DNA from 3 places in the Paraburkholderia sp. IMGN_8 genome. Region 1 is predicted to be linked to each of the others. Evidence: predicted binding sites of a transcription regulator. Region 1 holds the regulator's gene; each other region holds the start of a gene.
What was found. Region 1 encodes HrcA, which represses chaperone genes, less so after heat shock. Its sites were predicted from a motif close to TTAGCACTCNNNNNNNNNGAGTGCTAA; they were not measured.

Region 2: rpoH (RNA polymerase sigma factor RpoH) is a predicted target of HrcA. The motif match lies at 3,274-3,300, and genes of this name have one in related genera.
Region 3: groES (co-chaperone GroES) is a predicted target of HrcA. The motif match lies at 9,329-9,355, and genes of this name have one in related genera.

What each region holds. Positions count from the first base shown of each region.
Region 1 is NZ_CP150900.1:3,842,258-3,852,585, forward strand. Features, by position in the region: gene dnaJ (molecular chaperone DnaJ) at 1-1,003, opposite strand, end outside; gene dnaK (molecular chaperone DnaK) at 1,271-3,226, opposite strand; gene WN982_RS17490 (thioredoxin family protein) at 3,379-3,816, opposite strand; gene grpE (nucleotide exchange factor GrpE) at 3,852-4,442, opposite strand; gene WN982_RS17500 (hypothetical protein) at 4,821-4,982, shown strand; gene WN982_RS17505 (RNA-binding S4 domain-containing protein) at 4,954-5,361, opposite strand; gene hemH (ferrochelatase) at 5,370-6,440, opposite strand; gene hrcA (heat-inducible transcriptional repressor HrcA) at 6,606-7,625, opposite strand; gene WN982_RS17520 (hypothetical protein) at 7,675-7,824, opposite strand; gene WN982_RS17525 (NAD kinase) at 7,941-8,837, shown strand; gene recN (DNA repair protein RecN) at 8,908-10,328, shown strand, end outside.
Region 2 is NZ_CP150900.1:4,026,481-4,036,808, reverse strand. Features, by position in the region: gene cydB (cytochrome d ubiquinol oxidase subunit II) at 1-62, opposite strand, end outside; gene WN982_RS18325 (cytochrome ubiquinol oxidase subunit I) at 100-1,692, opposite strand; gene cydP (cytochrome oxidase putative small subunit CydP) at 1,682-1,942, opposite strand; gene rpoH (RNA polymerase sigma factor RpoH) at 2,277-3,212, opposite strand; gene WN982_RS18310 (acyloxyacyl hydrolase) at 3,578-4,141, shown strand; gene WN982_RS18305 (nuclear transport factor 2 family protein) at 4,185-4,568, shown strand; partial or broken gene WN982_RS18300 (2-isopropylmalate synthase) at 4,785-5,768, opposite strand; gene ybiB (DNA-binding protein YbiB) at 6,281-7,252, opposite strand; gene WN982_RS18290 (fumarylacetoacetate hydrolase family protein) at 7,470-8,168, shown strand; gene maiA (maleylacetoacetate isomerase) at 8,193-8,837, shown strand; gene ftsY (signal recognition particle-docking protein FtsY) at 8,905-10,029, opposite strand; gene rsmD (16S rRNA (guanine(966)-N(2))-methyltransferase RsmD) at 10,270-10,328, shown strand, end outside.
Region 3 is NZ_CP150900.1:3,652,447-3,662,774, forward strand. Features, by position in the region: gene WN982_RS16685 (aspartate carbamoyltransferase catalytic subunit) at 1-468, opposite strand, end outside; gene iscB (RNA-guided endonuclease IscB) at 465-1,871, opposite strand; gene pyrR (bifunctional pyr operon transcriptional regulator/uracil phosphoribosyltransferase PyrR) at 2,358-2,888, opposite strand; gene ruvX (Holliday junction resolvase RuvX) at 2,875-3,315, opposite strand; gene WN982_RS16705 (YqgE/AlgH family protein) at 3,312-3,890, opposite strand; gene WN982_RS16710 (hypothetical protein) at 4,122-5,531, opposite strand; gene WN982_RS16715 (rubredoxin) at 5,767-5,937, opposite strand; gene WN982_RS16720 (hydroxymethylpyrimidine/phosphomethylpyrimidine kinase) at 6,266-7,126, shown strand; gene groL (chaperonin GroEL) at 7,273-8,913, opposite strand; gene groES (co-chaperone GroES) at 8,966-9,256, opposite strand; gene WN982_RS16735 (hypothetical protein) at 9,875-10,105, opposite strand; gene WN982_RS16740 (porin) at 10,167-10,328, shown strand, end outside.

The DNA.
Region 1 (10,328 bases):
GCACGTGCACGTACAGATCACCGGCAATGCTCGAACGCAGCCCCTTGATGCCCTTGCCACGCAGACGGAACGTTTTGCCCGACTGCGTGCCATCCGGCACCGTGAAGCTGGCGCGGCCGGCAAGCGTCGGCACTTCGATCTCGCCGCCGAGGGCCGCCGTCGTGAACGGAATCGGCATCTGGCAATGCAGATCGTCGCCGTCGCGCTCGAACACCGAGTGCTGCTTGATATGGATCTCGACGTACAGATCGCCCGACGGACCGCCATTGATGCCCGGCTCGCCGTTGCCGGCCGAGCGGATGCGCATGCCGTCGTCGATACCTGCCGGGATCTTCACTTCCAGCGTCTTGGTTTCCTTCACCTTACCCGCGCCGTGGCAATGCGCGCACGGTTCAGGAATGTAGGTGCCAGTGCCGTGACACTTCGGGCAAGTCTGCTGGATGCTGAAAAAGCCCTGCGACATCCGCACCGAACCCGAACCGCTACAGGTCGGGCAAGTTTCCGGCTTGGTGCCGGGCTTGGCGCCCGAACCGTGACAGATTTCGCACGATACCCAGCTCGGCACGCGAATCTGCGTGTCGTAGCCGTGCGCGGCCTGTTCCAGCGTAATTTCCATGCTGTAGCGCAGATCGGCGCCGCGATACACCTGCGGGCCCGCGCGACCGCCACCGCCGCGTGCGGCGCCGCCGGCCGCCTGGCCGAAGATGTCGCCGAAAATATCGCCGAACGCATCGGCAAAGCCGCCGAAGCCTTGCGCACCGGCTCCGCCCATATTCGGATCGACGCCCGCGTGGCCGTACTGGTCGTACGCAGCACGTTTTTGCGAGTCCGACAGCATTTCATAGGCTTCCTTCACCTCTTTGAAATGCCCTTCCGAATCCTTGTTGCCCGGATTGCGGTCGGGGTGGTGCTTCATCGCAAGCTTGCGATAAGCCTTCTTGATTTCGTCGTCGCTCGCGTTCTTTGCGACGCCCAGAACCTCGTAGTAATCCCGTTTCGCCATATCGGTTCAACACCACTCGCGCAATGCGGCGCGGCGGCTCCTCTTGAATGCTGGAGTCTCACGACTCGTCCGGCCGTTGTTCACCCCGCTTTTAAGCGGCTTAAACAACGCCCTCCATAAAACAAATGTGCCCGGAGAGCCCAAAAGGCTCGCCAGGCGCGATAACCGCTCTTGCACGTTCATGTCGCCCGAACGGGCGCATTCCCTTGTGCAGCCGGGCCGCACACATCGCTGTGTGCGGCTTTACGGTCGAAATGCGACCTGGCTTTAGTCCTTCTTCACTTCCTTGAACTCGGCGTCGACAACGTCGTCCTGCTGCTGGTGGCTTGCGCCACCAGCCGATGCGCCCGCACCTGCCGCACCCGCTGCCGCAGCTTCGGCACCTTGCGCAGCCTGCATGTCGGCGTACATTTTCTCGCCCATCTTCTGCGAGGCGGTCGCCACCACTTCGATCTTGGCTTCGATCGCGGCCTTGTCGCTCGAACCGCTCTTCAGCGTTTCTTCGAGGTCCTTCAGCGCGGCTTCGATCTTGTCCTTCTCGCCGGCTTCCAGCTTGTCGCCGTATTCGGCGAGCGCCTTCTTCGTGCTGTGGACCAGCGCGTCGCCCTGGTTGCGGGCATCGGCCAACTCACGCAGCTTGTGATCTTCTTCCGCGTTCGCTTCGGCGTCCTTCACCATCTTTTCGATTTCGGCTTCGGACAGACCCGAGTTCGCCTTGATCGTGATGCGGTTTTCCTTGCCAGTTGCCTTGTCTTTCGCGCCGACGTGCAGAATACCGTTCGCGTCGATGTCGAAGCTCACTTCGATCTGCGGCGTGCCGCGCGGTGCCGGCGGAATGCCTTCGAGGTTGAACTCGCCCAGCAGCTTGTTGCCGGCCGCCATTTCGCGTTCGCCCTGGAACACCTTGATCGTCACGGCGCTCTGATTGTCGTCAGCCGTCGAGTAGACCTGCGCGTGCTTGGTCGGGATCGTGGTGTTCTTGTTGATCATCTTCGTCATCACGCCGCCGAGCGTTTCGATGCCGAGCGACAACGGGGTCACGTCGAGCAGCAGAACGTCCTTGCGGTCGCCCGACAGAACCTGACCTTGGATCGCGGCGCCAACGGCTACGGCTTCGTCCGGGTTCACGTCACGGCGCGGATCCTTGCCGAAGAATTCCTTAACCTTTTCCTGCACCTTCGGCATACGGGTCATACCGCCGACCAGAATCACGTCGTCGATTTCGCCGACCTTCACGCCTGCGTCCTTGATCGCCACGCGGCACGGTTCGATCGTGCGTTCGATCAGTTCTTCAACCAGCGCTTCCAGCTTCGCACGCGTGATTTTCAGGTTCAAGTGCTTCGGACCCGACGCGTCGGCCGTGATGTACGGCAGGTTGATTTCGGTTTGCTGGCTCGACGACAGCTCGATCTTCGCCTTTTCAGCCGATTCCTTCAGGCGTTGCAGCGCGAGCACGTCTTTCGACAGATCGACACCTTGTTCCTTCTTGAACTCGCCGATGATGTAATCGATGATGCGTTGGTCGAAGTCTTCACCGCCCAGGAACGTATCGCCGTTCGTGGACAGCACTTCGAACTGCATTTCACCGTCGACGTCGGCGATTTCGATGATCGAAATGTCGAAGGTGCCGCCACCCAGGTCATACACCGCGATCTTGCGGTCACCCTTTTCGGCCTTGTCGAGACCGAACGCGAGCGCAGCGGCGGTCGGTTCGTTGATGATCCGCTTCACTTCCAGACCGGCGATGCGGCCGGCGTCTTTGGTAGCCTGGCGCTGGCTGTCGTTGAAGTACGCGGGAACCGTGATCACAGCTTCGGTGACCGGCTCGCCGAGGTAGTCTTCAGCGGTCTTCTTCATCTTGCGCAGCACTTCCGCCGAGATTTGCGGCGGAGCCAGTTTGTCGTCGCGCACCTGGACCCATGCGTCGCCGTTGTCGGCCTTCATGATCTTGTACGGCATCAGACCGATGTCTTTCTGCACTTCCTTTTCTTCGAAGCGGCGGCCGATCAGGCGCTTGATTGCGTACAGCGTGTTCTTCGGGTTCGTAACCGACTGACGCTTGGCAGGCGCGCCGACGAGAATCTCGCCGTCTTCCATGTAAGCGATGATCGACGGCGTGGTGCGCGCGCCTTCCGAATTCTCGATCACCTTGACCGAATTGCCTTCCATGATCGCCACGCACGAGTTGGTCGTGCCGAGGTCGATGCCGATGATTTTGCCCATTTTTACTAATCTCCTGACTTTGATCGCTGCGGGAAGCGCCTTTTTGCCCATCTGGCGGTAAGGCACTCCGCCCTCAATTCATACCTGCACTCAACATGAGTGCGTCCGCATCGTTTTCAAGACCTCTTTTGCGATGCGGTCTTTAATTTTTTTCAATCGCTCGAACTTTTGCCGCTTTTGTCGCTACCTCGCGCACTGCCGCCGGCTGTGGCCGCCCGGATTTTTTCCCGCGCGGCCGCGACCGCCGCCTCGAACTGCCCAAGGCGGTGCCAGCCGGTTGCCCGGCCGAGCCGCTTGCCACGGTGGAAGAAGAACCATGTGGGCACGCCGTGAAGCATGAAGCGACGGCCCAGTTCGCGGTGCTCGTAGACGTTGCTGTGAAACCATCGGAGACCGAGCGCGCGAATCGCGTCCGGCTGCGTCAGCATCGCCTTCTTCGCGATCTCGCAGTTGAAGCAGTCGAGACCCCAGAAAAACACCACGGCCAGTTCATCCCCGGCCTCGGCCAGCTTGACGTCGAACGACTCGGCGCTGAGCTCCACCATGTCGAACGCGGCAAACGCGGTTGCGTCGACGGGAATGTTGGCCATAACGGTGCTCGCCGGGGCGAAACGGCTTGTAGCGCTTACTTCGGTGCCGCGACAGTCACGAGCGCCGGACGAAGAACGCGGTCGGCGATCACGAAGCCCTTTTGCAGCACGGCGACGACCGTGTTCGGCTCCTGATCGGCCGGCACCATCGAAATAGCCTGGTGGCGGTGCGGATCGAACTTCTCCCCGACCGGGTTCAGGGCGACAACGCGGCCCTTCTCCAGCGCACCGGTGAGCTGGCGCAGCGTCAGTTCGACGCCTTCGCGCACCTTCTGCAGGTCGTCGGACGAGTGGGCAACCGCGGCCTCGAGGCTGTCGACCACAGGCAGCAGGTGCTCGGCGAAGCTTTCGATCGCGAACTTATGGGCCTTGGTCACATCTTCCTGAGCGCGGCGGCGCACGTTTTCGGTCTCGGCCTTGGCCCGCAGGAAGTTCTCCTGCAACTCCGCGATCTTGGCCTGGGCATCGGACAGCGCGGCCTCGACGCCCGCTGCCGGCGAGTCGGCGGCAGTAGCGGCGGTTGCCGCCGCGTCCTGCTGGGATGCTGCGGCCTCGGCGGCCTGGCGCTCGGTTTCGTCGGCGGGCGTGGGATTCTGGCTCGTCGGGTTCTCTTGCGTGTTTTCCATGTCGCTGAAAGTCGTTAAAAAGTAAAAGCCAACGGTGGCGGCATCGAGCGGAAACTGGCGCAGTTTGTGCGTTGCAAAAACACGACAAACAGCCGCCGCGCGCTACCGCGTATCGAAACGGCAGATGGGGCCTGAAACAACCATTTCAAGCGGCTCGCCCGGGACTTTTCGGACCACGGATATGCGGCGGAAATGCCCGGTTACAACCATTATCGTGCCGCAATCAGATTGAGATTGAGTGCGCCCGACAAGTGGCCTATGCTCCAATAAAGCATCGGAAAAGACACGTTAACCCTAATCTGACGTAAACCTTTCCGACATTTTGCAATTCCACCTGATTAGCCCGTTTCCGTCCTGCATCTTCCTGAGGGGAGTACCGTGAAACTGACCTTTGCAATATCGGTGGTCGCATTGGTACTGATCGCGGGCACCACGACCATCTGCATGTCCGGCGCCGTCAACGATCACACCACCGAGTACGGCGGTGTGCACGCGACGATGGAACAGCTGTTCAATCCCCACCTGAAAATTTGTCGATAATGCGCCGGTCGCGCTTGGTCGGCCTGCCGTGCAAAACGGCGGCCGGCTCGCGATATGTCTTGCGCCGCTCCTGCTCGACTTGCCGCTTTACCTTGCTCTCTTCGGTTTCCGCATAAAGCGTCTGAGCGACGCTCGCCGGGCCGCGCACGTCGCACACGCCTAGCACTTCCACCTGCCAGACAATTCGCTCGATCTCGATTTCGACCAGGTCGCCGACGCGCACGTCCTTAGCCGGTTTGACGCTGGCGCCGCCGATGCGCACGTGCCCTTTGTCGACAGCATCCGCCGCGAGCGAGCGCGTCTTGAAGAAGCGCGCTGCCCAGAGCCATTTGTCGATGCGCAGCCTGGCGCCCGGTTCGGTTGAAACCCTGTAATTCATGAGTCCGCCTACGCCCCTGCCGTGTGCGGCACAGGCGCCGCCTGCACCGGCCAGCCTTGCAAATTCTGCGCGACGATCTCACCTAGCGCGGCAATCCATGCCTGCGAGGCGTTCACGCAGGGAATCCGGTGAAATTCCTTGCCGCCTGCATGTAGGAACTCGTCGCGCACTTCCATGCCGATTTCCTCAATCGTTTCAAGGCAATCGGCGGTGAAGCCCGGACAGAACACGTCGGCCCGCTGCACTCCCGCCGAGCCTAGTTCCTTCAGCGTCGGCGCGGTGTACGGCTGCAGCCATTCGGCGTTGCCGAAACGCGACTGGAAGGTAATCCGGCATTCCACCGGCGTCAGTTCCAGCGCGTGCATCAACAACGCGCCGGTTTGCTGGCACTGCTCGTGGTACGGATCGCCGAGGTCGAGCGTGCGCTTGGGCACGCCATGAAAACTGAGTACCAGCTTGTCGCCCGCCGCGAAATCCGGGCGGCCGTGCTGATGCCAGTAATGGTGCACCTGTGCGGCCAGGGCGGCGATGTACGCCGGATGATCGGCATACTGGCGCACCGTGCGGATTTCCAGTTGATTGCGCATCCGCTTGAGCGCTGAAAAAGCATCGTCGAAAGCCGTGGCCGTGGTCGACGACGAATATTGCGGATACATCGGCACCAGCAGCACGCGCTCGGCGCCCGCGAGCTTCAACTGGTTCAGCATGGCCGGAATGCCAGGCGTGCCGTAGCGCATCGCGTAGTCGACCAGCACCGTGTAGTCGTTCAATTGCAGCAAATGGCGCAAACCTTCCACCTGCTTCTCCGTGTACACACGCAGCGGCGAGCCTTCAGGCATCCAGACAGCCGCGTACTTCTTGGCCGACGCACGGCCCCGGGACGGCAGAATCAACAGCCGCAGGATCACCTGCCAGATCAAAGCGGGAATTTCGACCACGCGCGGGTCGGACAGGAACTGGGCCAGATAGCGGCGAACCGCGCGCGGCGTCGGCGCGTCGGGCGTGCCGAGATTGATCAGCAGCACGGCGACACGGTGCGACGTGGCGTTCTGCGAAGGCCGCTCGAGGTCGAAGCGCATAGGCAACAGGAATAGCCGCTTGAGGCGGAAAGTCGGTTTCAGGTGAGATTCATTATAGCGGCGCGGTCCATTGCGGGGTCTGCCAGGACACCCTGGCCATTCGGCCGATTGGCAAGCCGCGCGCCGTCGCGCATCATTTTCAGCATGAACCGCCGCTGCAAATGCTTACTGCTGGCTGAGAGTCAGCGAAAGCAGGCGGGCGGTGATGTCGACAATCGGAATCACACGGCTGTAGGCCATGCGAGTCGGCCCGATCACGCCGAGCGTGCCGACAATCTTGCCGTTCACCTCGTACGGCGCGGTGACGACGCTCATTTCCTCGATCGGCACGAGATTCGACTCGCCGCCGATGAAAATCTGCACGCCCTGGGCGTGACTCGACACATCAAGCAACTGAAGGAGACTGGTTTTTTGGTCGAACACATCGAACAGCTTGCGCAGCCGCGCCATGTCCGACGACAGGTCGGCGACCTCGAGCAGATTGCGCTCGCCGGAGATCAGCACGGTCTCGCCGGTGTCGGATTCGTCGGTGCTGGCCGTAACGGCAGCGTGCATCAGCGTGGTCATGTCGCCGCGCAGCGCGTCGATTTCTTCGCGCAGGCGCCGGCGCACGTCGTCGAACGACAGGCCCGCAAAGTGCGCATTGATGTAATTGGAGGCTTCAACCAGTTGCGACGGAGAGAAGTCGCGCTGGGTCGCCATAATGCGGTTTTGCACGTCGCCTTCGGGCGTCACGATGATCAGCAGGATGCGCTTGTCGGACAGGCGCATGAACTCGATCTGCTTGAACACGTGGCTGCGCCGCGGCGTCAGCACCACGCCGGCGAACTGCGACAGGTTGGACAGCACGCTGGCCGCCGCCGCGACGATTTTCTGCGGCTCGCCGGCCTGCAGCGTAGTCTTCACGGTACGGGTAACGGCTTCCTCGTCGGCTGCGGATTCGACGGTCAACATTGTGTCGACGAACAGCCGGTAGCCTCGCGGCGTAGGAATGCGGCCCGCGGAAGTGTGCGGACTGATCACGAGCCCCAGGTCCTCGAGGTCGGACATCACGTTGCGGATCGTCGCCGGACTCAATTCGAGGCCGGAATAGCGCGACAACGTGCGCGAGCCGACCGGCTGACCTTCGGCGATGTAGCGCTCGATCAGCGTTTTGAGGAGGGTTTGTGCGCGGGGATCTAGCATGACGGAAAATTTTAGCTCAATGACGCGACTATCGCGAGCGCTAACGGCGTCAACCGCGCCAGGCGCCGCCCGGCGCGCCGCCGGTTGGCGGGGCGGCGCTTTGCATCGGGTCCGGCACTTTGCCCGGCGCCTTGTCAGCGGCCAGTGCGGCGAATCCGCCAGTGACACGCTGCCCGGCCACAACCCGCACGCGTGTCATCAAGGCTTCACCATTCTAACGATAATCGTGCAACGCGCTGGCAGGCCGCGTTGGCTGGCCTGTTACCGGGTCTGTCTGCGGTTCTTTTCAGGCCCTACCTATGGTGTAATGCCGGCATGCAAGTGACCAGCCAGTTCAAGACCGTCGCGCTCGTCGGGCGCAGCAATACGCCGGGCATCGGCGAGCCGCTGACCGCGCTCGCCTCGTGCATCGCGAGGCGAGGCTTCGACGTCGTGTTCGAAGCAGAAACCGCCGCCGAAATCGGCATCACCGACTACCCGGCGCTGCGTCCCGCCGAGATCGGTGCGCGCGCCGACGTCGCCGTGGTGCTCGGCGGCGACGGCACGATGCTCGGCATCGGTCGCCAGCTTGCGCCGTACCGCACGCCGCTGATCGGCATCAATCACGGGCGGCTCGGTTTCATCACCGACATCCCGATCTCCGACATGAGCGAGATCGTGCCGCAAATGCTCGCCGGCAACTTCGAGCGCGAAGAACGCATGCTGCTCGAGGCGCGCATCATGCGCGGCGGCAATCCGATCTATCACGCGCTGGCGTTCAACGACGTGGTGGTCAACCGCAGCGGCTTTTCGGGGATGGCGGAGCTGCATGTGTCGGTGGACGGACGCTTCATGTACAACCAGCGCTCGGACGGCCTGATCGTCGCCACACCCACCGGTTCGACCGCCTACGCATTGTCGTCGCAAGGGCCGATCCTGCATCCGCAACTGCAAGGCATCGTGCTGGTGCCGATCGCGCCGCACGCGCTGTCGAACCGGCCGATCGTGCTGCCGGACGACTCGAAGGTCAGCATTCAGATCGTTTCGGGCCGCGAAGTGAACGTCAATTTCGACATGCAGTCGTTCACCTCGCTCGAACTGGGCGACACGATCGAAGTACGCCGCTCGCGTCATACGGTGCCGATGCTGCATCCGGTCGGCTACAGCCATTACGCGACGCTGCGCAAAAAACTGCACTGGAACGAATACCCGTCGCACGAAGAAGATATCTAGCCCTGAGCGGACCCGAACGAACCGGCTCGACCGCCGCGGCCCGCAACTTTAAGCTCATCAGACGACCTCCATGCTTCGCCACCTCTCGATACGCGACTTCGTCATCGTCGCCGCGCTCGATCTCGAATTCGACAGCGGCTTTACCGTTTTCTCCGGCGAAACCGGCGCCGGCAAGTCGATCCTGATCGACGCGCTGGCGCTCGCGCTCGGCGCCCGCGCCGACGCGAGCGTGGTGCGCACCGGCGAGAGCCGGGCCGACATCACCGCCGAGTTCGAGACGCATGCACAAGTCGAGCAATGGCTCGACGAACAGGCGCTCGGCACAGCGGCCGATGACGGCCATCACGGCGGCACCGTGATGCTGCGCCGCGTGGTGGATGCAAACGGCCGCTCGCGGGCGTTCATCAACGGCACGGCGGCCACGCTCACGCAGTTGCGTGAAGTCGGCGAGATGCTGGTGGATATCCATGGACAGCATGCGCACCAGTTGCTGATGCGCCCGGACGCGCAACGCGAGCTGTTCGACACGCACGCCGGTCTCACCGAAACCGCGGCAATCGTGACGCGAGCATGGCGCACGTGGCGCGACAAGGTCCAGGCCGTCGAGCACGCGCAAACCCGCGACCGCGAATTGCAGCTCGAACGCGAGCGCCTCGCGTGGCAGCTCACCGAACTGGACAAGCTTGCGCCGCAGCCGGGCGAGTGGGAAGAGGTCAACACCGAGCACCGGCGCTTGTCGCATTCGGCCAACCTGATCGACGGCGTGCAAGGCGCGCTCGGCGCACTGTCCGAATCGGATGAGGCCATGATCACGCATCTGGCCTCGATTGTCTCGAAGGTGCGCGACCTCGCGGAGATCGACCCGGCGTTGAACGACGTGCTGGCCGCGCTCGAACCGGCCGAGATCCAGTTGCAGGAAGCGGCATATTCGCTGAGCCACTACGCGCAAAAGCTCGAACTCGATCCGGACCGGCTCGCGCAGGTCGAAAAACGGCTCGACGCATTGCATTCGGCGGCACGCAAATTCCGCTTGCAGCCGGAAACGCTGCCTGAAGAACACGAAGCGCGCCGCGCGCAACTCGCCGCGCTCGACGCCGCAGCCGACCTCGACAGCCTCCACGCAGCCGAAGCCAAGGCCAAGGAAGATTTCCTCACCGAAGCGAAGAAGCTGTCAAAGGCACGCGCCAAGGCCGGCAAGGCGCTGGGCGCGGCGGTGACCACCGGCATGCAGGAACTGTCGATGAAAGGCGGCAGCTTCGAAGTCGCCCTGGTGCCGCTGCCGGAAGGCGGCGCGCACGGCCTCGAACAGGTCGAATTCCGCGTCGCCGGTCATGCGGGCGTGCCGTTGCGACCGCTTGCGAAAGTTGCCTCCGGCGGCGAACTGGCGCGGATCAGCCTCGCATTGGCCGTGATCGCCAGCGCGGCAAGCCCCACGCCGACCTTGATCTTCGACGAAGTGGATACAGGAATCGGCGGCGGCGTCGCGGAGGT
Region 2 (10,328 bases), 180 kb from region 1:
AAGCCGATCAGCAGTACGCCGATCAGCACCCACCAGATCAGTTTGAGGGTTGCGTAATCCATGATGATGATTTTTCCCTTAAAACGGCTTGGCGGCGAATCATGCGGCCGTGTTGGTCGGCAGCGGCTGATTCAGCGGCTGTTGTTCGTGGTGATAGCGCCCGGTATGCAGCGACGAAGGCCCGAGCCGCGCGTACTTGAACATCAGCATGATTTCGATGATGAATAGCACCGTGTAGAACACCACGAAGCCGGCGATACTCAGATACAGATCGGTCGGCGTCAGGCTCGACGCGGACAATGCAGTCGGCAGAATGCCGGCGATGGTCCACGGTTGACGGCCGACTTCCGCGACGATCCAGCCGAATTCAGCGGCGAGCCACGGCAGCGGAATCGCCCATACAGCCCAGCGCAGGAACCAGCGGCGCTTGTCCAGCAGCAGCGAGCGCTGCGCGCAGAACCAGAACGCCAGCACAAAGGTCGCGAGGAACAGAATGCCGAGGCCGACCATCAGGCGGAACGAGAAGAACACGGGCGCCACCGGCGGGATCGTCTTCTTGGCGGCCTGGACAATCTGATCCGGCGTTGCATCGGTGACGTTGGCGGTGAACTGCTTGAGCATCAGTCCGTAGCCGAGGTCTTTCTTGTGCGCGTCGAAGGCGGCTTTGGCATCGTCGGTTGCGTCGCCTTGTTTCAGCTTTTGCAGCGCGGCGTAGGCCAGCATGCCGTTCTTGATGCGCACTTCGTTCTGCGCCATCAGCTCTTTCAGGCCGACCACCGGTTCGTCGATCGAGCGCGTTGCGATGAGGCCGAGCGCATACGGAATCCGGATAGCGTAGTCGGTGCGTTCTTCCTTTTGGTTCGGAATGCCGAAGATCGTGAACGGTGCGGGGGCGGGCGCCGTCTCCCATTCGGATTCGATCGCGGCCAGCTTCACTTGCTGAACTTCGCCGGTACGGTAGCCGGATTCGTCGCCGAGTACGATCACGCACAGCGTCGACGCGAGGCCAAAGCCCGCGGCGATCGCGAACGAGCGTAAGGCGAATTCGGTGTCGCGGCGTTTGAGCAGATACCACGACGACACGCCGAGCACGAACATCGACGCCGTCACATAGCCGGCCGATACGGTGTGCACGAACTTGACCTGCGCGACCGGGTTGAACAGCACCGAGAAGATGCTGTCGAGTTCCATGCGCATCGTCTGATAGTTGAATTCGGCGCCGACCGGATTGTTCATCCAGCCGTTGGCCACCAGAATCCACAGCGCGGACAGGTTCGAGCCGAGTGCGACGAGGAATGTGACGGTCACGTGCTGCACTTTCGAGAGCCGCTTCCAGCCGAAAAAGAACAGCCCGACGAACGTCGACTCGAGGAAGAATGCCATCAGGCCTTCGACAGCCAACGGCACGCCGAAAATATCGCCGACGTAGTGCGAGTAGTACGACCAGTTGGTGCCGAACTGGAATTCGAGCGTCAGGCCCGTGGTGACGCCCATCGCAAAGTTGATGCCGAAGAGCTTGCCCCAGAACTGGGTCATGTCCTTGTAGATCTGCTTGCCGGTCATCACATAGACCGATTCCATGATCACCAGCAGCCAGGACAGGCCGAGCGTGAGCGGTACGAACAGAAAGTGATAAAGCGCCGTGATGGCGAACTGGAGGCGCGACAGTTCTACGACTTCGCTAACGGGCATGTTGATCACCTTGGGACGGATGCGAGGCAGGCACGGACAGCAGCGCCTGCGCGACTTGCTCAGGCGGCAGCGACATATGCTCCGCCTGCGGATGACTGAAGAACGTGTATTTGAGCGCCATCAGCAATGCGAATTTGATGGCGAGGACGATGGCGATATCCCGCGCCAGCGTCGGACCGCGCACCCAGCCGGCGAGCCGCTTGCGCAGGCCCGGACGGGGGCTGTTATTGCGATTGAGGGCTATGGTCATGATCGGTCGAAGGCGACTTCACGCCGGTGATTCCGGCTGGAACCAGGCCGCTTCTGCGGTCTGGCGAGTGCATCCCGATTTTAGGAGCAGTGACCTTGCACGCGTGAATTGGCGCTGCGGCATTGGGTCGCGAGCATCGCCCCGTTGAGCAGTATTGCGATGAAGTTTGTGGTACGTCAAGAAAAGCACACTCGGTGGGCGTGTTCGTTGTGAGTTTGCGCGTGGACGAGCGTTCCGGTGCGCGAGCAGAAAAAAACCCTGCCGTCTTGCGAGGGCAGGGCTTTGCGACTAAACATCGCGCCGGGCAAGCCGGCGTTCTGAATGTCTTTATGTGTTACGAATATTCGGCCAATGCGCTGCGCATCTTCTTCATTGCGCTCGCCTCGATCTGGCGAATACGTTCCGCCGACACGCCAAATTCGTCAGCCAGTTCGTGCAGCGTCGAGCCACCCGAGCCGTCGTCTTCCACATGCAGCCAGCGTGCCTCGATGATGCGGCGGCTACGGGCGTCCAGTGATTCCAGCGCGCTGGCGATGCCGTCGCTTTGCAGCTTGTCGCGCTGACGCGAAGCCAGCACGGCGGTCGGCTCGCTATGCGAGTCGGCCAGATAGGCGATCGGCGCGTACGACTCTTCACCGTCTTCGACCTGACCTTCCAGCGCGATATCGCCGCCGGACAGCCGCGTTTCCATCTCGGCCACTTCTTCGCGCTTCACGTTCAGCTCTTTGGCGAGACCTTCGATCTCGTCCGGCGTGAATGCGCCCAAGCCCTGCTTGTGGCTGCGCAGGTTGAAGAACAGCTTGCGCTGCGCTTTGGTGGTGGCGACCTTCACCATGCGCCAGTTGCGCAGAATGTACTCGTGGATCTCAGCCTTGATCCAGTGCATGGCGTACGACACGAGGCGCACGTTCTGCTCCGGGTCGAAGCGCTTCACGGCCTTCATCAGGCCGATATTGCCTTCCTGGATCAGGTCGGCATGCGGCAGGCCATAACCGAGATAGTTGCGCGCGATCGACACGACCAGCCGCAGATGCGACAGGACGAGACGGCGCGCGGACTCGAGATTGTCCTGCTCGCGAAATTCGGTGGCGAACTGGCGCTCTTCCGCCGGCGTCAGCATCGGAATCCGATTTACGGCCTGGATGTAGGCGTCGATATTGCCCAGTTGACCGGGCAGCAGCGAGGAATGCGAGAGCGCCAGCGCACCTGCCGAAGCGGCCTTAGCCGACAACGGGCTCAGAGTATTCGGAAGGGTCATTGCATGGCTCACGTAGGAAACTCCTTTGGAATCAGACAAAAGCGTGGTCAGGGATCGACTCCAGCGTTGGATGTTAGCACTCTGATTTCCCGAGTGCTAATACTTAGAGGGCGTAGGGTCATCCAGGTTCCGTCTTTTGCTATTGAAATTCTGAATTCAATAGCCATGATACGCTCCTGCTGCCGGCTGTGTGCAAGCCGTAGGATTTACCCTGGCAAGTCATCTTCATACTTATAAGTGACCGATATTTTCTAAAATTGAAGTGACTAATTGCAAAAATTTTGGTTTCTTCATACGAAGCGCCAGATCCGATTTGTATTTAGAATAGGCGAGACTGTAAAACATCATCAACGTTTGACCATAGCTTTGGGTGTTCGATGAAGAACAAAAAAAAGGCTTTGCGTGGTCTGGCTCTAAAAGTCGCTTCTGCGGCTGCGTTGTTTGGGATATCGGGATTGGCCGCGGCCGATCAGTTCGGGGTGCAAGTCGCCGCGGGCGTGGCGGATCACCATGTGAAAAAGTTCGATCTCGGCTTCGTCTGGGATCCGAATCTGACGTGGTGGCAGATCGGCGACTGGCACTTCTCGCTGATCGGCGAAGCGCACCTGGCCTGGTGGCATACGAACGAAGGGGACGTACACAGCAACATCGGCGAAATCGGCGTGACGCCGATCATCCGTTTCATCAAGGGTTCAGGCTCGATCCGCCCTTATATTGAAGCGGGTGCGGGCATCCGGCTGCTGTCGAGTCCCAGAATTTCTACGTCGTTCAGCCTCGGGACGGCTTTCCAGTTCGCCGAGACGGCGGGCGTCGGCGTGCAATTCGGCAGCCACCAGCAGTATCTGGCGGGCTACCGGTTCCAGCATATTTCCAATGGCGGTATCAAAGAGCCGAATCCTGGTATAAATTTCAGCCAGCTATATTTGCAATATAACTTCTGACGACCGTGGCCGCGTTCGGCTCATCGGTGCGAGGGGCTGAGCAATGGCGGCAAAAATGATCGAAGCGATTCGCGGGCTCGAGCGCGAGCGCTTTCGCGCGATGGTAGACGGCGACGGGCCGTCGCTCGATACGCTGCTCGCGGAGAACGTGAGCTATGTCCACACGAACGGCAAGCGCGAAACGAAGCGGCAGTTCATCGACGGCATTACAGCGGGGCGCCGCCGCTATCGGCAGATCGAGGTGCAGTCGCAAGAGGTGCTGCCGGTCGGGCGAGAGACCTGCGTCGTCACCGGGCGGGCGCTGATCGAGATGGAAGCGAATAACGGGGCGTTGCTGTTTCCGATTGCATACACGGCGATCCATACGCAGGAAGATGGGCAATGGCGCCTGATCGCCTGGCAGGCGACGCGTTGCGCGATCGAGTGAGCCGTTGGGCGAGCCTCGTGAGCTCGCCGCGTTTCGCCGGTTGCGCTTTGTGAGCGGCCAGCAGCGGGGCGCGGGCGGGGTGTGCCGCGCCTGACGCAACGTCAGGCCGTGTCAGGCCACCACGCGGTGGTCCATTTCCATCGATAACACGTGATCCTGGTCCACGGCATCGGGCACGGCCGGCGTGCCTCCCGCCATGACAGCTTTTCCTGACTGATCGCCCGCATACGGATGGCGTGGATGCACCGGAATCTGGTTGCAGCGCTCGACCATGCGCCGCACTGCATCGATATCGGAGAAATCGAGGCCCGGGTCGATGCCTCGCGTATCGAGGTTCATTGCGAGCGTCACAAGATCTACGTTGCCGGTGCGCTCGCCGTTGCCGAACAAACACCCTTCGATGCGGTCCGCACCCGCCAGCAGCGCGAGTTCCGCCGCGGCCACCGCGGTGCCCCGATCGTTATGCGGATGCACTGACAGCACGATGCTGTCGCGGTAGCTGAGGTTGCGGTCCATCCATTCGATCTGATCGGCAAACACGTTCGGCGTCGCGGCCTCGACGCTCGCGGGCAGGTTGACGATCATCTTGTGATCGCGCGTGGGCCGCCACGTCTGCGCAACCGCGTCGCACACTTCGCGCGCGAAGGCGAGCTCGGCCATGTTGAAGGTTTCCGGCGAATACTGGAACGTCCAGCGCGTGGCGGGCCGCGCCTGCGCGTGCTCTTTGATGACGAGCGTGCCTTCGACGGCCAGCGCCTTGATTTCGTCCTTCGACTGGTTGAAGACGATCTTGCGAAACGACGGACAGATCGCGTTGTACAGATGCACGATGGCGCGTGGTGCGCCCTCGAGCGAGTCGAAAGTCCGCGCGATCAACTCGGCGCGTGCCGGCACGAATACTTCGATGGTCACATCGTCGGGAATGCGGTGCTCGTCGATCAGCTTGCGCACGAAATCGAAGTCGGTTTGCGAGGCCGACGGAAAGCCGACTTCGATTTCCTTGAAGCCGATCGCCACCAGCATTTCGAAGAATTCGAGCTTCTGCGCGGCGTTCATCGATTCGATCAGCGATTGATTGCCATCGCGCAGATCGGTGCTCATCCAGATCGGCGCCTGGTTGATCGTGCGGCCCGGCCATTTTCGGCCGGTCAGGCGCACGGCGGGAAAGGGACGGTATTTTTCAGCGGGATTGCGCAACATGATGAGCCTCGTTCGATTTGTCGTAAGCGAAAGGGTGTGGCGTCGAGCGGTTGGCGGGCTGCCACAGGTGCACGGTCCGCCGGCCGATTGCTAGCGGCAACAACGAACGGGCGCGAACAAAAAACGTCATGGCGACGACGAAAACGGACGTGGATGATGCCCATGCAACGTGCATTTGACCCTCGCGATTCGTCCGAGCGGTAAACGGACGAATGCAAACGACTACAGGTTGTGAAGAACTACGGTCGGGAGTGAAACGGTAACTGCGAGGAACTGCCTTGAAGACCGCGCTTAGAGCAACCTGAGCTGCCAACGCGCGGCGCTACGTCTGACTTACGCTAGACGTAGCGATAGGGGCCGCGCCAGGCGGCCGGAGGTAATTCGGGGGGTGTTCGGAAGGGAACGCATGGGTTGAATGTATGACAGCGGGCGCCGCCGTGTCAACCGGCTGTCTTTACGTTTTGCGCGGCGAGCGTTGCTGTAAAGATCGCATCATGGTCGCGCAACGCCCGTCACACAGGCGTTTTCGCGACGTCCACGATCAGTTCGACTTGCCGCGAAATTGCGCTCGGCACTGGCGCTTCGCCACGCAGCACGGCGTCGATCCACGCGGCCGTGGTGGGAGCGTCGCGTGCTTCGGGCAACTCGACGTCAGGCGCATCGGGCGACGAACGCTCGTGCGGCACGCGCGTTTCGCAGATGCCGTCGTGCAGCCAGTCGACCTGTACCTGACGCCGCGTGTCGGCTACCGCTTCGCCTTCGGTGCCGCGCGCAAGCAGGGCGCCGCCTGCCGCGGCGTCCGGATGCGTGTTGAACAGTTGCGTAAGACTGTCCCGATACGGCGGATGCGTGTAGTTCACGAGTCGCAGGCCGGCGGGCGCGAACGGTTGCAAGATCTTTACGAGCGTATGCGTCGAATTGCGCACGCCCATACGGCGACGCAAAGCGAGGAGCCGCGCCAGCCTGGGTGCGAGCACGCCGATCGGCGCGAATGCGAGACGCCGCTCCGCGAGACCGTCTTCGATATCCGCGTGGTTTTGCGCGTGCGGAATTTGCAGATGCGTGAAGATTTCAGCGCTCGTTACTCGGCCCGGATCTTCGGTGATGCCGTGCACCAGCACCGGCACGCCTTCGCGCGCCAGCAGCAACGCCAGCAGCGGCACGAGATTCGGCTGTTTGCGCGCACCGTTGTAACTCGGGATCGAAACGGGCCGGAACGCGCCGTGCGGCAAATGAATCGGTTCGAACGACGCGTGCGCGCCGGCCAGCATCGCGGCGAGTTCGTCTGCTGTTTCGCCCTTTACGCGATAGGCGAGCAGCACCGCGCCGAGTTCGAGGTCGGACACGCGGCCGTCGAGCATTGCGCCATAGAGCGCGCGGGTATCCTCGGCGCTCAGTGCGCGGGCGCCGTTCGGGCCGCGGCCGATTTCCTTGATGAAGCGGGCACAGGGGAAGGGGATGGCGGTATCGGCGGAGTCAGTCATCGGGCGCAGTGTGACGGGGCGGCGTGCCGCTTCAGAGCGGTCGGCCACCGTATTCAAAGGACACTATTCAGCGTGAGTATCGCATCTATGGCGATCTCGCGAGACGATGCGCCGGCGCAGCCGGCCGTGCGTCTCAATGCGCGTCGTGCTTGCCAGCGCGTTACACTTAATATTTTATCGCTGCGCTGGCGGCACAATTCAAAAAACGGAGAACGGGATGAGTTACGTATTTGCACCCGCACCGGTGGTTGCGGTGCCGGTCGTGGGGTCCAGCGAGCAGTTCGCGGTACGTCGCATCTACTGTGTGGGCCGCAACTACGAGGCGCACGCGCGTGAGATGGGACATGACCCCGACCGCGAACCGCCGTTCTTCTTCACCAAGCCGGCCGATGCCGTGCTGTACGTGGCGCCTGGCGCGACCGGCGAATTCCCCTATCCGTCACAATCGAAGAACGTGCACTTCGAGATGGAACTGGTGGCGGCGATCGGCAAGGGCGGCAAGAACATTCCCGCCGAGAGCGCGCTCGACCACGTCTATGGCTATGCGCTGGGGCTCGACATGACGCGCCGCGATCTGCAGGCCGAGGCGAAGAAGCTGGGTCGTCCGTGGGATATCGCGAAGGGCTTCGATCATTCGGCGCCAATCGGTCCGATTCATCCGGTGGCCGCAGTCGGACATGTCGACAAGGGCGCGATCTGGTTGTCGGTGAACGGCGACGAAAAACAAAGCTCGGACGTGTCGCAGTTGATCTGGTCGGTGGGCGAGACGATCGCGTATCTGTCGACGCTGTTTGAACTGCAACCGGGCGATCTGATTTTCACCGGCACGCCGGAAGGCGTCGGCGCGGTGGTGCAGGGCGACCTGATGAAGGGTGGCGTGGACGGAATTGGCGAGTTCAGCGTACGCGTGGTCTGAATACGGGCGGAGGAGACACACAACATGAAGCTTTACAGCTATTTCCGTAGCTCGGCGTCCTATCGCGTGCGCATCGCGCTGAACGTGAAGAACCTGGCGTACGACTACGTGCCCGTGCACCTCGTGCGCGACGGCGGCGAGCAGTTGAAGCCCGAGTATCGCAAGGTGAATGTGGACGGTATCGTGCCGACGTTCGTCGACGGCAACGAAGTGATCCCGCAGTCGCTGGCGATCATCGAGTATCTGGAGGAAACGCATCCCGAGCCGCCGCTGCTGCCGGCGGCGCCGGCCGATCGCGCGTATGTGCGCTCGGTGGCGTTGCAGGTCGCGTGCGAGATTCATCCGCTGAACAACCTGCGCGTGCTGAAGTACCTGAAGCACACGCTCTGCCTCGACGACGACGCGAAGGACGCGTGGTACCGGCATTGGGTCGAGGCGGGTTTTACGACGCTCGATGCGCATCTGGCGGGCGATTCGCGCACCGGCAAACTGTGCTTCGGCGATCAGCCGACGTTGGCCGACGCCTGCCTGATCCCGCAGGTGTTCAACGCGCAGCGCTTCAAGATCGACACCGCGCGGTTCCCGACGATTCAGCGCATCTACGATCACGCGATGCAACTCGATGCGTTCGCGCGTGCGGCGCCCGGTGCGCAGCCGGACGCGGAATGAGGTTGTTGCTTGAATGAATAAAGGGCGCTCCGCGGAGCGCCCTTTTTGGTTTGCGCTGCCCGGTTGCTCAAGCGCCCAGCAACGCGTCCGAAAACTCTTCCGCGCTAAACGGCTGCAAATCCTCAACCTTTTCGCCGACGCCGATGAAGTACACCGGAATCGGACGCTGCCGCGCGATCGCCGCAAGAATGCCGCCCTTGGCCGTGCCGTCGAGCTTGGTCACGATCAGGCCGGTGAGGCCGAGCGCATCGTCAAACGCTTTCACCTGGGCGAGCGCGTTCTGGCCGGTGTTCGCGTCGATCACCAGCAGCACTTCGTGCGGCGCGCCGTCTTGCGCCTTGCCGATCACGCGCTTCACCTTGCGCAGTTCTTCCATGAGGTGCAGTTGGGTCGGCAGACGGCCGGCGGTGTCGGCCATCAGCACGTCGATCTTGCGCGCACGGGCGGCGCCGACCGCGTCGAAGATCACCGCTGCCGGATCGCCGCTTTCCTGCGACACCACCGTCACGTTGTTGCGCTGTCCCCAGATAGCCAGTTGCTCGCGCGCGGCGGCGCGGAAGGTATCGCCCGCGGCCAACAGCACCGATTGATCGAAGCTCTGCAGATGCTTGGCGAGTTTGCCGATGCTGGTGGTCTTGCCCGCGCCGTTCACGCCGGCGATCATCATCACGAGCGGTTGCGCGCGGCCGAGCATCAGCGAGCTTTCCAGCGGCTTGAGAAGACCGACCAGCAGCGTGCGCAGCGCCGTTTTCACCTGTTGCGGGTCGGTGAGGCGCTCGGCGCGCACTTTCTCACGCAACGATTCAAGCAGGAATTCGGTAGCGTCGACGCCCGCATCCGACATCAGCAGCGCGGTTTCCAGTTCTTCGTACAGGTCCTCGTCGATCTTCGTGCCGACGAAAATACCGGTCAGGCTCGAACTCGTCTTCGACAGGCCGGTTTTCAGGCGCGTCAGCCAGGATCGCTTCGCACCCGCGTCCTGTACCGGCGGCGGGACGATTTCGACGGTTTCCGGCGTGAGCTCGTCAGGCTGCGGCTCGTTTGCCGGCGCAGTGGCTGCCGGCTGCACCGCGGGCGCTGCCGGCGCCTCTACGGCGGTCTCGGGCGCTAAGCCTTCCGGCGCCGTCTGCGATTCTTCTGGCGCGTTATCGGACTCTTTCGAACCCTTGAATCGTTTGAAAAAGCTGAACATGATCTGGCGTGGTGAGAGCGCGCGCCGATGCGCGCAGCCGGCACAAGACCGGCAGGAGCGGCAGGCAGCGTTGCGATGCGGGATGCAAGGCGCTGGAAGCCGCACATTTTATCAGGCGCGCCGCTACGCGTCGTATAGGCCGAACGGCCAGGCTGGACGCTGCGCGTCCCTGTGGTAACGTTGGCGCTCCGGCCCGCCCGCATCGACGTGGCGGGCGCTTTTTTACGTTATCGAAACTGCATGCCCCGTTCCGCACCTTCACGCGCCCACGGCGCTTCATCCAAAGGCGGCAAAGCGCA
Region 3 (10,328 bases), 190 kb from region 1:
GTGCGGCGCGCAATGCTGGGCGATCAGGTACGGCGCGCCGCTCGACGCATGGCGCACGACGAACATATCGGCATGCATCGCCGACAGGTTGTTGATCGTGTCGAGCAGCGATTCGCCCTTGCTGGTGGACGACGCGTTGATGTTCAGATTCAGCACGTCCGCGGACAGACGCGTGGCGGCGATCTCGAAGGTTGTGCGGGTGCGCGTGGAGTTCTCGAAGAACAGGTTGAACACCGATTTGCCGCGCAGGAGCGGCACCTTCTTCACTTCGCGATCGGTCACGCTGACGAACTGCTCGGCGGTGTCGAGAATGTGATTGACGATCGCCTTCGGCAAGCCTTCGATCGACAACAGATGTTTGAGCTCGCCGTTTTTCGTGAGCTGCGGATTGCCCTTCAGGAAGCCATAACGGAAGCGCTCGGTGGCGCTATCGGTTGAATCCTTGGGAACCTGGGTGGCGGTGTTCATCCTTCTGCGCGGGAATCCTCGGCCTTCAGGCCGGGGAGGGATGGCGCGGGCTGCGTAGCAGCCCCTACTCCCGCTTCTCCTTTGTTAGTTGCCATCCTTGAGTAGCCGTAGCCGTCCGCGCGCTGCAGCACCCGGCAATAGCGGTGAGCAACGCCCTGTACGACCTGACCATGGGTTTGAATGTTGAAACTGCCGGTGGCACGCACGGCCACACGGCCACGGTGCGTTCCTGCTTTTCTGCCCGAGGGCACGTCGGCCTGCACATGGTCTCCCGTTCCGAAACCGTGCACGCGCCTGGCGCGCATCAGATAGCCCCGCGGAAAACCGTGCCTGTCCTGTCGTGTGCGCTGATAGCTGCCGCGCCCAGTGCACTTCACCTGCAGGGTCGGCTTGCGCCACGCCACGACGGCCGAAACCTCACCCACGCACACCGCATCCAGCGCATGCGTCTTCGGGATCCCGAGCTGGCTACGGTTGTATTTCGTTCGCCCGCCGGAAGCGGTTTCGACCGGAAGGCCGGTGGCGCGCAAGGCATTGATCAGCGCCCAGCGAGTCGCATTGACGGCCGAGGCATCCTTGAGCGAGCGCCGGACCTGGGCCGTGATGCGCGCGAGGCGCGCCTTGTCCTTCACGAAGACGTCGAGCGGCTGCGCGGCCTTGCGGATGTTGCAGGGTACGCAGGCAATTGCCAGGTTCGAAACCCGGTTCGAGCCGCCGCGCGCACGCGGCACGAGGTGCTCGATGTTGAGCGGCACGTTCTGCACGTCACAGTAGCAGCACTTGCGCATCCACTTCTCCAGCAGGTACTCACGCAGCTCATACCCGAACAGGGTTCCCTGCTGGTACTCGATGCCGGTGACTTCCGGATTATCGAGTGCCTGCATGTCAAAGCGCACGAGTTCAGTGCTCGCCGCCGTTATCGGGGCCCAACGCTGGAGCCGCTTGACCCAGGCGAGCGTCGTATCCACTCGATGTCGCAGAGATGGCGCGAGCCATCCTGCAGGCCGGGTACGGTTCAGAAAGCGCGGTGCGCGGTAGCGCAGCGTGCCGCGCCGACGGCGACGCATGGCGCGCCGCGCGGTGAGCGCCTCGCTGATTTGCCGGCCGCGATGGACCAGCTCGAACAGGTTGAGCACCACGGCGCCGCGATGGATTTCTCCCGTCGAGGCGTCGACCTGTTCAGTGTCGCGGACCAGCGCCAGTCCGGTGGCCTTGCTGCCCGGGTCCAGCTTGATGCGCAGGGGTTGCGCTGCACTGCTGTGAAGCTCGCGGTCGACGAGCCGGATAGCGAAGGGCATGAGGCGATGTACGCGCGCACGCCCGCGCGCGAGCAACAACCTCGCGCGCTTCTCGCTGCACGGCATCAATGGCTTGCCCGACCTGTCCAGAACGAATACCGCCAACTGCAGCTCCTGGTGTTCACCCGGAAAACGTCCGGTGCGTTGCCCTTACGGGCCTGGTGACGGGCGCCTTGCGGCGCCGCTCCCCTCGACCATGTTGTGCAGCAGGGGGCGAGAAAACCTGCCGGTCGCAGCCCGTTTCGTGCCTACCCGGGGCTTGTCTGCTGCTGCGACTTCCAGAGCGCCAGACTCAGGAAGCATCTGGCGGTGGGTCTGCTGTCTCCTGCACAACGGTACGTCTTGCGACGGATGGTCTGGTCAACCTCAGACTTGCGGATTGCTACCCCACAAGCCTCGGCCTTTAGGCCGGGGTGATTGACGGTGTACCTGCTTCAAATACGGGTTTCAACGTAATCGGTGTCGATGCGGACTGCTTGCGATGGTTTTGGGCTACGCCGGCCCTTCGCGCGAAACGCGGCGGCCGCCGGCTCGAAGCCTTTGTGCCGGGCCAATTGCCCAATACGGCGTTCGAAACGCGCAAAGCTGCGTTCAATCGACGCGTGCCTCGGTGTGAAAAGAGAAACGCGGGTGGCCTGCCGCGCCGCCCTCTTCGCGGGCCAGCACGAGCGTGGCGTCGGCGGGCACGTCCACCACGCCGCCGACAAAACGCGCCGCCACGGGCAGCTCGCGTCCGCCGCGATCGGCCAGCACCGCCAGGTCAACCGACGCCGGACGGCCATAGTCGTACAGTTCGTTCACCGCCGCGCGAATCGTGCGGCCGGTGTACAGCACGTCGTCCACCAGCACGATGCGGCGCTTTTCCACCGAAAACGGCAGCGAGGTCGGGCTCGCCTGCGAGTGCAGGCCTTTTTTCGCGTAATCGTCGCGATGCAGCGCAACGTTCACCACGCCGAAGCTCGGCACGTGCAGGTCGCGCGCGAGACGCTCGGCAAGCCACGCGCCGCCGCTGTAGATACCGGCCAGCACGGCACCGTCGGTGCCGCCGAGTTGGTCACCGTAAGCCGCGAGAATCTGTTCGAGCAATGCGCGATAGAGCGCTTCGGCGTCAATGGAACTCATGATCGTCGGAAAATCCGTCTAGATATTGCTGGAGGATGATGCTGGCGGCTTCGGCGTCGAGCATGTCGGCGCGGCCCTTGCCGGCGCGGATTTCCGCCTTCGCTTCAACTGACGAATAGCGCTCGTCGATCCATGTCACCGGTAGATTGAAGCGGCCGTTCAGCTGGTTGCCGAAGCGCTTCGCGAGTTGAGTCATTTCGTGCGGCGTGCCGTCCGGGTGCATCGGCAGGCCGACTATCAACGCGTCCGGCTTCCACTCGGCGATCAGCTTGCCGACTTCCTCGAAACGGTATTCGCGGCTGCGGTTCTGCACAATCACGAGCGGCCGCGCGCTGCGCGTGAGCGAATTGCCGACCGCCACACCGATCCGTTTTTCACCATAGTCGAACGCAAGCAGCGTCGCCGCACGTCCGGCCGCGAGACTCATGCGTGACCTGCTTCGCCCGACAGCATCGACAGCGAAACGCCGAGCAGCGCGAGCGCGGCTTCGAAACGCTCTTCGGCGGGCACGTCGAAGACGATTTTCGGGTCGGCTTCGACCGTGAGCCAGCCGTTCTTCGAAATCTCTTCTTCGAGCTGGCCCGCGCCCCAGCCGGCGTGGCCGAGCGTGAGCAGGAAACGTTCCGGGCCGGTGCCGCTCGCGACGGCTTCGAGCACGTCTTTCGAGGTAGTCATTTCGAGCCCGCCGGGCACCGACATCGACGACGTGTAAGTATTGCCGTCTTTCGGATCGTGCAGCACGAAGCCGCGCTCGGTTTGCACCGGGCCGCCGAAATACACGGGCACATGCAGAAGGGGTTCGATCTCGAGCTTGAGATCGATGCGACTGAAGAGCGCTTCAAGGTCGATATCGGTCGGCCGGTTGATGACGAGGCCGAGCGCGCCGCGCTCACTGTGATCGCAAAGGTAGACCACCGTTCCTGAAAACGTGGGGTCGGCCATGTTCGGCATGGCGATCAGGAACTGGTTGGTCAGATTGATGCGATCGGTACTCTTGGACATAGTTCGGATTTTAGCAAAGACGATGCAGGATGGCGGGCTTTGAGCGTGGGACCGCGAGCCATCGACGGCGATTCAAGTTCCACTCTATCATGCACGCCGCCCTTGGCCACGGTGCGCGATAGAGGTGTTTTCGACACGCATGCTGCTTGTCTTGAGGTTCTTCCCGGCTCCTCCGAGTTCGTGCGTGTTACCGATGTGCTCCAAAGGCAGGACGTGACACGCAGATACGGCTCATGCGCCGCCCTGCTCGATCGCCCGCGTCAACGCGGCCAGCGTCGCGGCGCTGCCTGGCGGCGCCACGCCTGCGGCCACCTTGTGCAACATCGCGCGCAATGCTTCGGCGGTTTGCTCCAGCGTGCTCGCCGCCGGCGCTTCCACGATCACGTGCGAGCGCACCGCCGGCGTCGACACGCCGGCATGCGCGCGACGGCGCCACGCGAGCCCCAGCGCGTCGGCTACCAGCGCTACGTGGCCGAGGCCCAGCGCGCAGGCGGCGGCGCCGAGCCGGTAGGCGGCGTCGCCTGCTTGCAGCGCTTCGCTCGGATCGGCTTTCTCGGGCTGATCGGCAGCGCGGGCGTGCTCGGTCAAAGCGGAGATCGATGCATCCGCTGTTTGCAGAAAATCTTCGTAGGCGTGCGCGTTAACGGTCAGCACGCCCAGTTCGCGCGTCGGCATAGCGTGTGCGGCGGTAAACGCCTGCGTCTGCGCGGCGCCTGCTTCCCAAAGCATTTCCGATGCCTGGGTGCCGGCGACGTGCCAATCGACCGTCAAGCCGTAATCGTGCAGCACTTCGACCTGATCGGCGTCTTCCGCCGCGGCGCCGAATAGCGCGTAGTCGCGCCACAACAGTGCAAGCGTCGCGCGCACCAGCGAGCGCGGCGCGCGCTGGATACCGCGCGCGTGATCGGCCAGCGCGAGGTTGCAGCGGGCGTAGAAACGCCGCGCCTCGGTGTCCCCGGTGGCACGGCCGCTGACGCGCAACGCCTTGGCGCAGGCTTTGGCGAGCCGCCAGAAATCGTAGGGATCGGGGCCGGTGAGTTCGGTGAGACAGGCGTCCAGTTCGTCGAGCGCTGCGTTAGTGGCGGCGAGCGCCGCGCCGCTGTTGTCGGGCTGCGAGCGCAACACCGGCAGCAACGCACGCTCGTAGCGCGCCCGCAAATGGGCCAACTGATCGGCGGACTGGGCATGCAGCGACACCGGCGGCACGGGGCGCGCAGCCAGCGCGAGGTCTTCGAAGGCAACCGTGGAACTGGGCGTGTGCTGCGACAAATGCGCGCCGAGCGCGCGGTAGTGGGTAAACAACGTTGGCGAACAGGACAGTTCGCGCAGATTGTGGCGCTCGAGGGCCGCGCGAAAATCGTTCAGCGCCGCGCCGAACGCGGGCCGCGCGCTGTCGGCGTCTGCTGAATGGCCCGACGCCAGCGGCGACACCAGCACCAGCGCGTCGGCGAAACGTTGCGCGCCGAGCCAGCCGGCTTCGCGCAAGGCGTGGGACGTGCGCAGCAACGCCGCGGTGCTCTCGCCGTGCTGCTCGAACGCTAACAGCGCCTCTGCCAGCGCAAGCTCGGCGGAACGGACAGCGCCGCCGCGCGGATTCGGTAATGCATCGAAGGAATCGGGTGCAGCGGATCGAAGAGTCATGGGCAGGCGACACGAAGCTGACGGGCCGTCGCGAGGGCCGCACGCCGATTGATCGGCTAGCGCGCAAACTGGCGACAGAACAATGACAGACTACCGCTGCGACACGGCACAATCGAGGACGTTCCGCGTCGGCACGTGGTGCTGAATGGCTTGGGCGCGCCGAATGTGTTCGATCCGACCGCCGCCGCATGCACGGCACAACCTCAGCCGGCGACCGCCGGCTATCTCCCGGACCTCAGATCTGGACCATCTCGAAGTCTTCTTTGCGCGCCCCGCATTCAGGACATGTCCAGTTGATCGGCACGTCCTCCCAGCGCGTGCCCGGCGCAATGCCTTCGTCCGGCAAACCGGCTTCTTCGTCGTAAATCCAGCCGCAAATCAGGCACATCCAGCTTTGATATTCCATTCTTGTGTCGCGTCTTAAAGTCCGTTGAAACGGGAGCCATGATGGTACCGTGTTGCCGCCCCAATGCCTAGCAATCAGAAACGCGCACACCAGGGTCTGTTCACATATGAACAGACCCTGGTGTGCGGCGGCTTTGGCTATGCCGGTTGACTCGGCTTGCACGATGGTTGCGGCGCCATGCCGCTGCTAGCGTGCGGCTTGTGCGCTACTTGCTAGAGGCCAGCGGCCCGAGGATGCGAAAAAACGCCCCCGCGACGGTTTAGGCCGCATAATTGAGCCGATTGCGCACCGGTTGCGCTTAAATACACGCTCCTTTTAGTCAATTTTCATGCCCAGCGACACGCCTCCGATCGTCCTCACCTTCGGCCTTTCCGATCCCACCGGCGGCTCCGGCCTGCAAGCCGACCTGATGACACTCGCCAGCATGGGATGTCACGGCGTCACTGTGCTCACCGGCTATACGGTGCGCGACTCGGCCAGCTGCGACGAAGTCACCGGGCTCGACCCGGAAGTGGTCGCGACCCAGGCGCGGATGCTGCTCGAAGACATGCCGATCGCCGCGTTCAAGGTCGGTGCGTGCACGCGTGCGGAAGTGGTGAGCGCGATCGCCGAGGTGGTCGCGGATTACGACGACATCCCGCTGATACTCGCACCCGACTTCACGCTCGACGACGAACACGTGCTCGCCGCCGACGAACTGCGCGAAGCGATCGCCGATCTGCTCGCGCCGCAAACCACGCTGCTGGTCGCCGACCACGCCACGCTGCTGGCCCTCGCCCAACCGGACGGCGACGCCGAAGCGCCGAGTCTCGATGCAGCGATCTCGCATCTGCTGTCGCAAGGCTGCGAATACATTCTGTCGACGGAAACCGGCACGCATCGGCTCGTTAATACGCTGTACAGCGAAGACGGCCAATTGCGTCAGGACATGTGGGACCGCGGCAGCCATCGCATCATGGGTTTGACCGATACGCTGGGCGCGGCGATTGCCGCTTTGCTGGCCAATGGTCAGGAACCGGCCGAAGCGGTGCGCGAGGCGCAGGAGTATCTGTATCAGGCGGTGCAAAGCGCTTTCCGCCCGGGCATGGGTGCGTATCTGCCGGATCGGTTCTTCTGGGCACGCAGCAGCGACGATGAAACGCCGCCGACGGCCGGCAAGGACGCCACGCCGGGCGAAGCGCGGCATTGAGGCATCCTTCAGCGCGCCTGCCAGACAAATAGCAGGCGCCCATAAAAAAACCCGCATTTCTGCGGGTTTTTTCTTTTGGGAAGCACGCATTGCGGCGCGCTTCCCCATGTGTTTCCAATGAGCCTCGCGAGCAAGGCCCACCGAAATTACATGTCCATGCCCATGCCGCCCATGCCGCCGGGCATACCGCCGCCCATCGGAGTATCTTCCTTCGGCAGTTCGCACACAGCTGCGTCGGTGGTCAACAGCAGGCCTGCGACCGAAGCTGCGTTTTGCAGCGCCGTGCGCGTCACCTTCGTCGGATCCACGACACCTGCGTCAACCAGGTCGACGTACTCGCCGGTTGCCGCGTTGTAGCCGAAGTTGCCCTTGCCTGCTGCAACAGCTGCCACCACGACGCTGGCTTCTTCGCCGCCGTTCGTGACGATCTGGCGCAGCGGCTCTTCCATCGCGCGCAGCACGATCTTGATACCTGCGTCCTGATCGGCGTTAGCGCCCTTCAGGCCGGCGATTGCCGTACGTGCGCGGATCAGCGCGACGCCGCCACCAGCAACGATGCCTTCTTCCACAGCTGCGCGCGTTGCGTGCAGTGCGTCTTCGACACGTGCCTTCTTTTCCTTCATTTCGACTTCGGTCGCAGCGCCGACCTTGATCACTGCAACACCGCCTGCCAGCTTGGCAACGCGCTCTTGCAGCTTTTCACGGTCGTAGTCCGACGTTGCTTCTTCGATTTGCGTGCGAACTTGCTTCACACGTGCTTCGATGTTTGCAGCTTCGCCAGCGCCGTCGATGATCGTGGTGTTTTCCTTGCCCACTTCGATACGCTTCGCCTGGCCCAGTTCAGCCAGCGTTGCCTTTTCGAGCGTCAGGCCGGTTTCTTCAGCGATGACTTGACCGCCGGTCAGGATCGCGATGTCTTCCAGCATGGCCTTACGACGATCGCCGAAGCCCGGAGCCTTCACAGCAACCGTCTTCAGGATGCCGCGGATGTTGTTCACCACCAGCGTAGCCAGCGCTTCGCCTTCGACGTCTTCTGCGATGATCAGCAGCGGACGGCCAGCCTTGGCGACTTGTTCCAGTACCGGCAGCAGATCGCGGATGTTCGACACCTTCTTGTCGTGCAGCAGCACGAACGGGTTTTCGAGCACAGCAACTTGCTTGTCCGGGTTGTTGATGAAGTACGGCGACAGGTAGCCGCGGTCGAATTGCATACCTTCGACAACGTCCAGCTCGTCTTGCAACGACTTGCCGTCTTCCACCGTGATCACGCCTTCCTTGCCGACCTTGTCCATCGCTTCAGCGATACGGTCGCCGATCGACGAATCGCTGTTCGCCGAGATCGCGCCGACTTGAGCGATTTCCTTGTTGGTCGTGCACGGCTTGCTGATCTTGCGCAGTTCTTCGATTGCTGCGGTCACAGCCTTGTCGATACCGCGCTTCAGGTCCATCGGGTTCATGCCCGATGCAACGTACTTCATGCCTTCGCGAACGATCGACTGAGCCAGAACCGTTGCGGTCGTGGTGCCGTCGCCTGCGTTGTCGCTGGTCTTGGAAGCCACTTCCTTGACCATTTGCGCGCCCATGTTCTGGAGCTTGTCTTTCAGTTCGATCTCTTTTGCGACCGAGACACCATCCTTGGTGACCGTCGGGCCGCCGAAGCTGCGTTCCAGGACAACGTTGCGACCCTTCGGGCCCAGCGTGACCTTCACGGCGTTCGCGAGGATGTTCACGCCTTCAACCATCTTGGCACGGGCGGAATCACCGAATACGACGTCTTTAGCTGCCATCTTCTAACTCCTTGAATTCTTGGGATATAACCGGGGAAGTAGCGCCTTGCGCTTACTTCTGCACCACGGCCATGATGTCTTCTTCGCGCATCACGAGCAGTTCGTTGCCGTCGACCTTGACGGTCTGGCCAGCGTACTTGCCGAACAGGACGCGGTCACCAACCTTTACGTCGAGCGCGATTTGCGCGCCCTTGTCGTCACGCTTGCCCGGGCCGACTGCCAGAATTTCGCCTTGATCCGGCTTTTCTGCTGCGGCTTCGGGGATCACGATGCCCGACGCGGTCTTGGTTTCTTGATCCAGACGTTTGACGATCACGCGATCATGCAAAGGACGAAGGTTCATACATACTCCTCTCTTGATTGAGACTGAAGAACGCTTAGAAAACCCAGCTGGCTGAGCCAACCGGCGATGTTGTTAGCACTCTCGTGCAGCGAGTGCTAATTATATGGACGGGTGGTGACAAATTCAAGAAGGGATGTGGGGCTGGTGTCGAGATTCACTTAACTTTGAACCTGGTTCACTTAAGTCTGAACCTTGCGTTGCAGCAAAAAACCGATTCCATCAGACAACTTCCTTTTAAAACATATACCTACACGCTTTCCGCGCACATTCGCCAGGCGTCATCGGATCAGGCGTGGACGGCCATTCAGGGAATCAGTGCACCACAATTAGATGCGCGACCGTCCTGGCAGGGGGAAAACCCCTATCCGGCTGATAGTCTGACGTGTTGCCAGCCTTCGTGCTTCCATGAAGCGGCCGCAGGGTTGCCAGATTAGACCAGAGCGATGTCGCCGAAGACAGCCCCCGACAACCCCAACCGAGTCGATTGCACCACCTGCGTCGAGACATATCGCATTCGATCTGCTTGCAATGGACTGCTGAAGGTCTGCTGAAGGTCTGCTGCCGACTTCGACGAATGAGTACTGCGAGGTCAAACGGCCACCCCGACTATTCTGGTGTCTAGTCGCGCTTCTGCGGCTTTGTCCTTTCAGCCTGGCCTGCAATCGGCTCGACAACGCTGAGCAGCAGCAGGCATAACAGGGCTGTTCCGACCATATACAAGAATTCGCTGGCGGTGTCCGGTGATACGAAAGTCAATCCAATGTTGTAAACGGGAGACACAAAAATTGAAAACAGGTCCCGATTTAATTTGACGGAAATATCATTGCGCGCAGGCCAAAAGCCGCGCATGAACCGCAGCGGTTATATAGACCAGCGGTTTGCCTTACAACTAAACATGGGGAGACACTCTGTGAAGAAAACCATCAGCGCCATCGGCGGCGCACTTATCGCCATCGCGGCCCAATCCGCTTTCGCGCAAAGCTCGGTCACGCTGTACGGCATCGTCGACACGAGCGTCCGCTATCTCACCAACGCCAATGCCAACAACGACAGCCAGGTATCGATGGGCGTC